One region of the Bradyrhizobium sp. BR2003 genome, then DNA from elsewhere that is predicted to be linked to it. Evidence: predicted binding sites of a transcription regulator. Region 1 holds the regulator's gene; each other region holds the start of a gene.

Region 1 (2,202 bases):
CGAGTCGGTCGACGCGCTGATCCGTCGCGACGTCGCGCTCGGCAAGCGCGTGGTCGCCGCCGACATCGAGATCGACAATCTGCAGCGCAACATCGAAGAGCGCGCGGTGCTGACGATCGCGCGCCGCCAGCCGATGGCGATCGACCTGCGCGAGATCGTCAGCGCGATGCGCGTCGCGACCGACCTCGAGCGGATCGGCGACCTCGCCAAGAACATGGGCAAGCGCGTCGCGGCGCTGGAGAGCGATTTCCAGCCGCTGAAGCTGATCCGCGGCCTCGAGCACATGACCGACCTCGTGCTGTCGCAGGTCAAGTCGGTGCTCGACGCCTACGCCGCGCACGACCTGCCGGCGGCGATGAACGTCTGGAAGGGCGACGAGGAGGTCGATGCGATCTGCACCTCGCTGTTCCGCGAACTGCTCACCTACATGATGGAAGATCCGCGCAACATCTCGTTCTGCATCCATCTGATGTTCTGCGCCAAGAACATCGAGCGGATCGGCGATCACGCCACCAATATCGCCGAGACCGTGTTCTACATGATCGAGGGCCAGCAGATCACCGACAAGCGCCCGAAGGGGGACATGACCACTTTTGCCACCACGGTGCCGGGCAACTGAGGCATGATCGGCAAGCGCGGAACCGGCAAGAGCGAAACGGATGATCCTCGCGACAAATCGTTTCCGCGGGGACTATGCTCGAGGAAGTAAGCGTTTCGGTTTGCGTCTGGGCAACGGATCACCACAGAGAAAGAACTTAAACCGATGAGCGCACGCATTCTGGTAGTCGAAGACGAGGAAGCGCTGACGACGCTGTTGCGCTACAACCTCGATGCGGAAGGCTACGATGTCGAGACGGTGGGGCGCGGCGACGATGCCGACACGAGGCTGAAGGAGCGCGTTCCCGACCTCGTGGTCCTCGACTGGATGCTGCCGGGCCTGTCCGGCATCGAGCTGTGCCGCCGCCTGCGGGCGCGGCCCGAGACCAAGCAGCTTCCGATCATCATGCTGACCGCGCGCGGCGAGGAAAGCGAGCGCGTGCGCGGGCTTGCTACCGGCGCCGACGATTACATCGTCAAGCCGTTCTCGGTGCCGGAACTGCTGGCGCGGGTGAAGGGCCTGTTGCGCCGCGCGAGCCCGGAGCGGCTTGCGACCGTGCTGACCTATGGCGACATCGAGCTTGACCGCGAGAAGCGCCGCGTGGCGCGCTCGGGCCGTCCGATCGATCTCGGGCCGACCGAGTATCGCCTGCTCGAATTCTTCCTCGAGCATCCCGGCCGCGTGTTCAGCCGCGAGCAGCTGCTCGACAGCGTCTGGGGCCGCGACATCTACATAGATGAGCGCACCGTCGACGTGCATATCGGCCGCCTGCGCAAGCTGCTCAATCCCGGCCGCGAGCAGGATCCGATCCGCACCGTGCGCGGCGCGGGCTACGCGCTCGACGACCGCTTTGCCAAGGCCGAGCCGCAGCCGTAACGGGCGCGTGGCCATCACAAGCCGTGACATGGCGTCGTCCCGGCGAAAGCCGGACCCATAACCACCAATGGGTGTTGTTAGAAAGCCGTCTGGCCGCTTGCCGATTGCGCCGGCCGCGGCGTATGGGTCCCGACTTTCGCCGGGGCGACGCGGGTAATGCATCCGGGCTACGAGCCACAAAAAAATCCCCGCTTTCGCGGGGATTTGTTTTTCAGGTCTTCCGTAGTTTCCCGAGTGCTCACTTGATCTGCGGTTTCGCCGACGGCCGGCGGCGGTCGGCGGCGGGCTGGTAGGCGACGCGCGAGTGATGCGCGCAATAGGGCAGGCCGGCGAGCGCCTTGCCGCCGCAGAAGAAGAATTCCGGGCTCGAGGGATCGCCGACCGGCCAGTGACAGGTGGCCTCGTTGAGCTCGAGCAGCGACAGCCGCTGGCTCATCGGCACCACATTGTCGTAGGAGATCGGATCGGGCTCCATCTCGACCTCGAAGGAGTGCGCCAGCGCGGTGTTGCCGCGCGACACCGGCCGCGCCACCCGCATCATGTGCTGGGCAGGGCGGGCCTTGCGCTGCCGCGGCGCGGCCGTCGAGGGTGCCTTGGCGCGGCCGGAGAGGCCGAGCCGATGCACTTTGCCGATCACGGCGTTTCGCGTCACATTGCCAAGTTCCGCCGCGATCTGGCTGGCCGACAGGCCGGACTCCCAGAGCTTCTTTAGCTGCTCGACGCGATCG
Region 2 (2,202 bases), on a different contig from region 1:
GCATCACCGTTGCCGCGCTGGTTCCAATCATCGGCGGCATCTGGCTCTTCACCCTGCCCGCCGCATCGGCGTTCCGGGTTCCGCCTCCGATCGCCAAGGCCGAGCAGGATGCAACGCTCGCGGCGCTGAAGCCGCCGAAGCGGGCGCGACCGCTGATCGCGATCCTCGGCATCAACGACATGACCGAGACCACCGACTATCTGATGCCCTACGGCATCCTCAAGCGCGCCGATGTTGCCGATGTCGTCACGCTGGCGACGGGACCCGGTCCGGTCGCGCTGTTCCCGGTGCTGAAGGTCGAGCCCGATGCGACCATCGCCGCATTCGATGCCGCACATCCCGACGGCGCCGACTACGTCATCGTGCCGGCGATGAGCCGCGACGACGATCCCACAGTCATGCAATGGATCCGGCAGCAGGCGGAGAAAGGCGCTGTGATCGTCGCCGTCTGCGCCGGCGCCAAGGTGCTCGCCTCGACCGGCCTGCTCGACGGCAGGCGCGCCACCACGCACTGGTTTTACCTGAAGAACTGGCGCAACAAACATCCCGAGATCCGGTACGTCGCCGACCGCCGCATCGTGGCGGACCACGGCGTCGCGACGACGACGGGGATTTCGGCGTCGATGCCGATGTCGCTAACCCTGATCGAGGCGATCGCCGGCCGCACCAGGGCCGAGGCCGTCGCCCGCGAGATCGGCCTGCCCGGCTGGGACGCGCGGCATGACAGCAACGCCTTCAAGTTCACCCGTCCTTTCGCGCTGACCGCCATCCAGAACACGCTGGCGTTCTGGAACCGGGAACAGCTCGGCCTCGCGCTTGCTCCCGGCGTCGACGAGGTCTCGCTGGCGCTGGTCGCCGACAGCTGGTCGCGCACCTATCGCTCGCACGCCGTGACCTTCGCCGCGACCGGCGACGCCGTGACGACCCGCAACGGCCTGCGCGTCTATCCGCAGGTCGTGGCGTCGGCCTGGTCCGCAGATGGACTGCTGCCCGCGGTCGGAACCGCACCGCCCGCGCAGGCAATCGACCGGGCGCTTGCCGGGATCGAGACACGCTATGGCCGTGGTACGGCGGACTTCGTCGCCATGCAGCTCGAATATCCACGGGCTGACGCCGTGCAGTGAGGGATTGCGTCCCCAACACCGTATTCGATCCTCGATCCACCCCATTGTCATCTGCCTGTCATGAATTGTGCCGACACGTCAGCGCCGGACCAGTTCGGGGACACGCATGGACTATTTCAAACGCTTCAACTTCCTGTTCGCAGCGCCGGTGTTCGAGGCCGACGACCTCGAGGGCATCCGCTTCAATCAGATCATCGCCGAGATCGAGCGCTCCGGCTTCGAGGTGGTTCGCGCCCGCAAGCTGGAGGATGCCGAGATCGCGGTGCAGACCGATGCCGCGATCGGCTGCATGGTGGTCGACTGGGGCAAAAAGGGCCTTGAAGGCAAGACCGCGGCGCTGATCAATCTGATGCGCCGGCGCGGCCTCGACTTCCCGATCATCCTCCTGATCCGCCGCAAGCGGTTCGAGGACCTGCCGGTCGAGGTGCTCGACTTCATCGACGGCTACGTTTTCTTGTCCGAGGAAACCCCGCCCTTCATCGCCAAGAACCTGATCTCCAGGCTGAAGCAATATGCCGAGAACTTGAAGACGCCGTTCTTCGGCGCGCTGGTCGACTATGCCGAGGAAGGCAACCAGCTCTGGACCTGCCCGGGCCATAATGGCGGCGTGTTCTACAGCCGCAGCCCGATCGGGCGGGTGTTCGTCGAACATCTCGGCGAAGCGGTGTTCCGCGACGACCTCGACAATTCGGTGCTCGACCTCGGCGACCTCCTCACCCATGAGGGTCCGGCGCTGCGGGCGCAGAAGGAGGCGGCGAGGATCTTCGGCGCCGAGAAGACCTATTTCGTGCTCAACGGCACCTCAACCTCCAACAAGGTCGCGCTCGGCTCGCTGGTCACCGACGGTGACCTCGTGCTGTTCGACCGCAACAACCACAAGGCCGCGCATCACGGCGCACTGCTGATCGGCGGCGGCATCCCGGTGTACGTGCCGACGGTGCGCAACGCCTGGGGCCTGATCGGACCGATGCGCTGGGACCTGCTCGACGAGGGCACGCTGCGCGATCACATCCGCAAGCATCCGCTGGTGCGGGACGAGAACGCCTGGAGGAAGGAGCGTCCGTTCCGCGTCGCCGTG
Region 3 (2,202 bases), on a different contig from region 1:
ACGTCGAGATGCGGACCGTAGCTCAGCGTGCGATAGACCCGGCCCGGCTCGACGATGCTCTCGCGCATCGGATACATCTCGTGGAAGGCCTTTGCCGCGCGCGCCGCGAGCACGGTGATGTCGCGCTCCTTGTAGGCCGCCGGCAGCTGTTTCGACAGCGACCAGTTGTTGGTCACCTCGTGATCGTCCCACTGCACGAAGATCGGCACTTCGGCGTTGAAGGCGCGGACGTTGTTATCGAGGAAGTTATATTTGTGCGCGGCGCGATATTCGTCGAGCGTCTCGGCGACCTTGGCCTTTTCCGGAATCGTGACGTTCTTCCAGATCTTGCCGTCGGGAAGCTTCACCTCCGCAGGGATCACGCCGTCGGCGTAGATGGTGTCGCCGGAATGCAGCAGGAAATCCGGAGCGTGCTTCTTCATCGCGGCGAAGGTGATCATGCCGCCGTCGTCGGGGTTGATGCCCCAGCCCTGGCCGGCGACGTCGCCGCCCCACACGAACGAGACGTCGCGGCGGTCGCTCGGCGCGGTGCGGAAGCGGCCGACCACGGGCTCGCCGACGATGTCGATATGGGCGAGGTCGCGGAAGCGGACGCGATAGAAGATGTCCTGGCCGGAGGGCAGGTTCTCCAGCAGCATCTTGGCGGTGAAGTCGCTCTCCGGCAGCGCGGTGATCGGCGGCAGTGTGCGGGCGTCCTTGAACGATTCAGTGGTCGCGACCTCGACCATCATCTGCGCCGGCCGGTCGGCCCGGGCCCACACCACGCCGCCGTCGACGCCGACATCGCCGGACTGCACGCCATGGGTGATGACGGGGCGATCGGCCGCGCGCGACAGATAGGGCATCGCGATGACGCCGGCGCCGGCTGCGGCCGCCGTGGAGAGAAAGCGTCGGCGGGTGAGATTTCGCGAGAACCGGATCGTCATGGGGGGCCTCCTCAGGTCGCAGCGACAATGCGCCGCAGGCGCGCCAAGACCTAGAAAAATTCCATGACGAAGAGATTACAGGGGGTGGAGGAGCGGGGGTGAGAGACGGCGCGAATCGTAAGGTGAGCACACACGTCAGGCTCCCTCCCCCCTTGCGGGGGAGGGAGGGGAGAGGGGTGGCCCCGGGGCGACATGCTTGTTGAGAACGACACCTTCGCGACTCGGTCGCTTGTTGTCAGAGCTGCATGTTTGAGAGAGCGCGTCGTGTGGCACCCGTCTCCCTAGCCCTCCCCCGCAAGGGGGAGGGAACCTTACCGTCGGTGACTCCCTCACAGGCTTTGACGATGAGGCGCGGAGAAAGTCGTTCCGCAAGCGGGAGAGGCGAAGTAACCCTGCGGAAGAAGCCTGATCGACCTACGCCGTGCCCGCCGCCCTGAACTGCGTCGCAGTCCGTTGCAAATTCTGCGGCATGCTGAACAGCAGCGCCTTGCGGTCGGCGACGGCGTTATGAAGCTGCTCGAGCGCGATGTTGAACGCGGTCAGCGTGCCTTCCTCGATTGCGCCGTGCTCGAAACAGTCCAGCGTGTGGCGCAGGATGTCGTCGGCCTCCGCCTGCATCTGGTCGAGTTCCTCGATTGAATCGCTTTGCCGCGCGGCCTTCAGCATCTCCAGCAGGCGTTCGCGCTGCGAGGTATTGGTGTTGCGCTCGTCCTGCTTGAGATAGCCGGCGAACCACGCACCGGCCGAGCCCATCGCCGAGAACGCCATCAGGCTCCACCAGATGTAGTCGCTGTAGCGGTCGAGGAAGGTCTTTTCCTCGCCGTCGACAAACGCGGCGGCGCCCGGATGCACCGGGATGGTGGCATCCTTGTCGGTGTCCGGCGTCTCGATCTTGGCGGCGAGCGGGAAATCGGTCTTGAGCGACTGCCGGATCGCGAACAATTGCCGCGTGAATGCCGCGACGGTCGCGTCCGACAGGCCCTTCCGCGCAACGATGTGGTGCGAGAAGCTGATCGTCTTCACCTCATCGTCGGGCCGGTCGGCGGAGCCGAGCGAGCCCGCGGGGATTTCCGCGGCCTCATAGGCCGGATGGTTCTGCGCGATCGCCTCCGAGGCGTCGATCGCGAGGAAGGTCGGCTCGCCGCCGTCCTTGACCGACGCCGTGATCGCATCGATCGTGATCTTGCTGTTGGCCGGGCCGACGGCGAGATAGGCGTCGGCCTTGAGGTTCTTGATCGCTTCCGCCGCCTCATTGGCCGGGAATTGCACGATCTCG
Region 4 (2,202 bases), on a different contig from region 1:
GGTGCCGACCTTCACCATCGGCAGTGCCGGCGGCAGTGCGCCGCTCGCCATGATGTGCTCGGGAATGATCTCGTCATGGGCATTGTCGAAATAGATGAAGTTGCCGGACAGCACGTTCACCGCGCCGACCGCAAAGCGCATTGTCTTGGAATTGATGCGGTCGAAATCGACCAGCTCGAGCAAGGACTCGCGCAGCGGCGTGGTGTCGTAGTAGCTGGTGGCGGTGCGCGCGCCGGCCAGGCTGAACCACGGATTGGTCTGATGCGGGGTGAAGAAGCCGGGCTGCCCCAGCGTCGTCGTCAGCCATGAGCTGGTGAGATTGCGCGCCTTGCGGAAGATGTCGCCGTCCGGCGTGTAGTGCCAGATCTTGCGGTTGGTGATGCGATCCCAGAATGTGTGCAGCCGCTCCAGCCGCTTTTCGGGCGGATTGCCGGCGATGATCGCCGAGTTGATTGCGCCGATCGAGACGCCGCACACCCAGTCGGGCTCGATGTTGGATTCATGCAGCGCCTGATAGACGCCGGCCTGATAGGCACCGAGTGCGCCGCCGCCCTGCAGGACCAGGGCCACGCGATCGCAGCCTTCCGGACGCCAGCCGGGCGTCGCGTGATCGATATCGTCGAAATGTGGGGTTCGCGCGTCCATATCAGACACTCCAAAAATTCGCGGCGAGAATTCAGCGTGCCGATGACGCGGTGATGACAATTGCGGCGCTCACGCTCGGCGCATCCGGCATGCCTGCCTGCATGGTTAGCGTTGGCCTCGGCAGCGCGACCCGGGTCAACGCAAGCGCAACCTGGGTCACGCAGGCGTAACCTGGGTCACGCAGGCGTAACCGAGGTCATGCACCTGACGGAAATCCCTCACATCGCTGTCAATCTCGGCCGTTAGCTTCCGGGCAAATTTTTCAAACAGGGGGTTATTGCGATGCGCAGGGAAGATCTGCTCAAGCTTCCGTCGATGCCGGCCGCCGGCCCGAGCTATCCCGCCGGTCCGTATCGCTTCATCGATCGCGAATTCCTCGTCATCACCTATGAGACCGATCCGGAGTTGATCCGCGCCGGTCTGCCCGAGCCGCTGGAGCCGATCGAGCAGGCGATCGTGCATTACGAATGGATCAAGATGCCCGACAGCTCCGGCTTCGGCAGCTACACCGAGTCCGGCCTCGTGATCCCCGCGCGCCTGCATGGCGAAGAGGTCAACTTCGTCTGCCAGATGTATCTCGACGATGATCCGCCGATCGCGGCCGGCCGCGAGATCTGGGGCTTTCCGAAGAAGTACGCCCATCCCAAGCTCGAGATCGTCAAGGACACGCTGACCGGCACGCTGGAATATGCCGGCCAGCTCGTTGCGATGGGCACGATGGGCTACAAGCACGAGAGCATGGCAGGCAATGGCGACGTCACCCGCGCCACGCTTTCGAAGACGCAGGTTAATCTGAAGATGATCCCCGGCGTCGACGGTCATCTCGAGGTCTGCCAGCTGGTCGCGATCAACCTGACCGACATCGTCGTCAAGGGCTCCTGGATCGGACCGGGCCGGCTGCATCTGGTGCCGCATGTCAATGCACCGGTCGCCGATTTTCCGGTCAAGCGTGTCGTCGGCGCGCATCACTTCCTCGCCGATCTGACGCTGCCGTTCGGCCGCGTCGTGCACGACTACAACAAGGAGGCCGCGGAGGCGGCGGCGCCGACCGGTCTTGCGGCAGAGTAGGGCGGTCGCTGACATAAAACTGTAACAGGCGCGTCCTCCTATGTTGCGTCGAAGGGACGCGCTTGCTCAGCGTTGCGCGTGGGCGAGGTTTTGAAGATGTCATGTCGCGCGGTTGCGTCGTCGATTGCCCTGGGGGCCGGCCATGCTGGCTGACCCACCTCCCGCTCCGGTCGGGGCGCTGCTGACCCGCGAGGCGGTCCCCGGTCTGGTCTGGGCGTTCCGCCTGCATCACGACGGCCGCGCCGAGGCGCTTCCGATCGATGCGCCGATCGAGCCGAGCCATGACGGAAGGCTGTGGCTGCACTTCAACCTGACCGACGTCCGCACCCGGGCATGGCTCGCCAATATGCACATCCCGCAGCTCGCGCGGGACCTCTTGCTGTCGAATGACAATTTCCAGCAGATCCACGTCGTCGACAATTGCGTCTACGGCGTGTTTTCCGACCTGGTGCGGGATGTTGAAGCCGCGACCCGCGAGACCGGCTTCCT

Evidence for each region. Region 1 encodes PhoB, which activates phosphate uptake and scavenging genes when phosphate is short. Its sites were predicted from a motif close to TGTCATNNANCTGTCAT; they were not measured.
Region 2: a site for PhoB is predicted at 1,170-1,186, ahead of E2I15_RS02495 (Orn/Lys/Arg family decarboxylase). Genes of this name have one in related genera too.
Region 3: a site for PhoB is predicted at 990-1,006, ahead of E2I15_RS31260 (alkaline phosphatase D family protein). Genes of this name have one in related genera too.
Region 4: a site for PhoB is predicted at 688-704, ahead of E2I15_RS09685 (acetoacetate decarboxylase). Genes of this name have one in related genera too.

Annotation. Positions count from the first base shown of each region.
Region 1 covers NZ_SMYJ01000033.1:12,867-15,068, reverse strand. The annotation lists gene phoU (phosphate signaling complex protein PhoU) at 1-619, shown strand, start outside; gene phoB (phosphate regulon transcriptional regulator PhoB) at 764-1,474, shown strand; gene E2I15_RS28255 (GcrA family cell cycle regulator) at 1,713-2,202, opposite strand, start outside.
Region 2 covers NZ_SMYJ01000008.1:25,220-27,421, reverse strand. The annotation lists gene E2I15_RS02500 (DJ-1/PfpI family protein) at 1-1,124, shown strand, start outside; gene E2I15_RS02495 (Orn/Lys/Arg family decarboxylase) at 1,231-2,202, shown strand, end outside.
Region 3 covers NZ_SMYJ01000036.1:90,913-93,114, forward strand. The annotation lists gene E2I15_RS31260 (alkaline phosphatase D family protein) at 1-926, opposite strand, end outside; gene E2I15_RS31265 (TAXI family TRAP transporter solute-binding subunit) at 1,341-2,202, opposite strand, start outside.
Region 4 covers NZ_SMYJ01000014.1:259,171-261,372, reverse strand. The annotation lists gene E2I15_RS09690 (patatin-like phospholipase family protein) at 1-645, opposite strand, end outside; gene E2I15_RS09685 (acetoacetate decarboxylase) at 928-1,713, shown strand; gene E2I15_RS09680 (transporter) at 1,856-2,202, shown strand, end outside.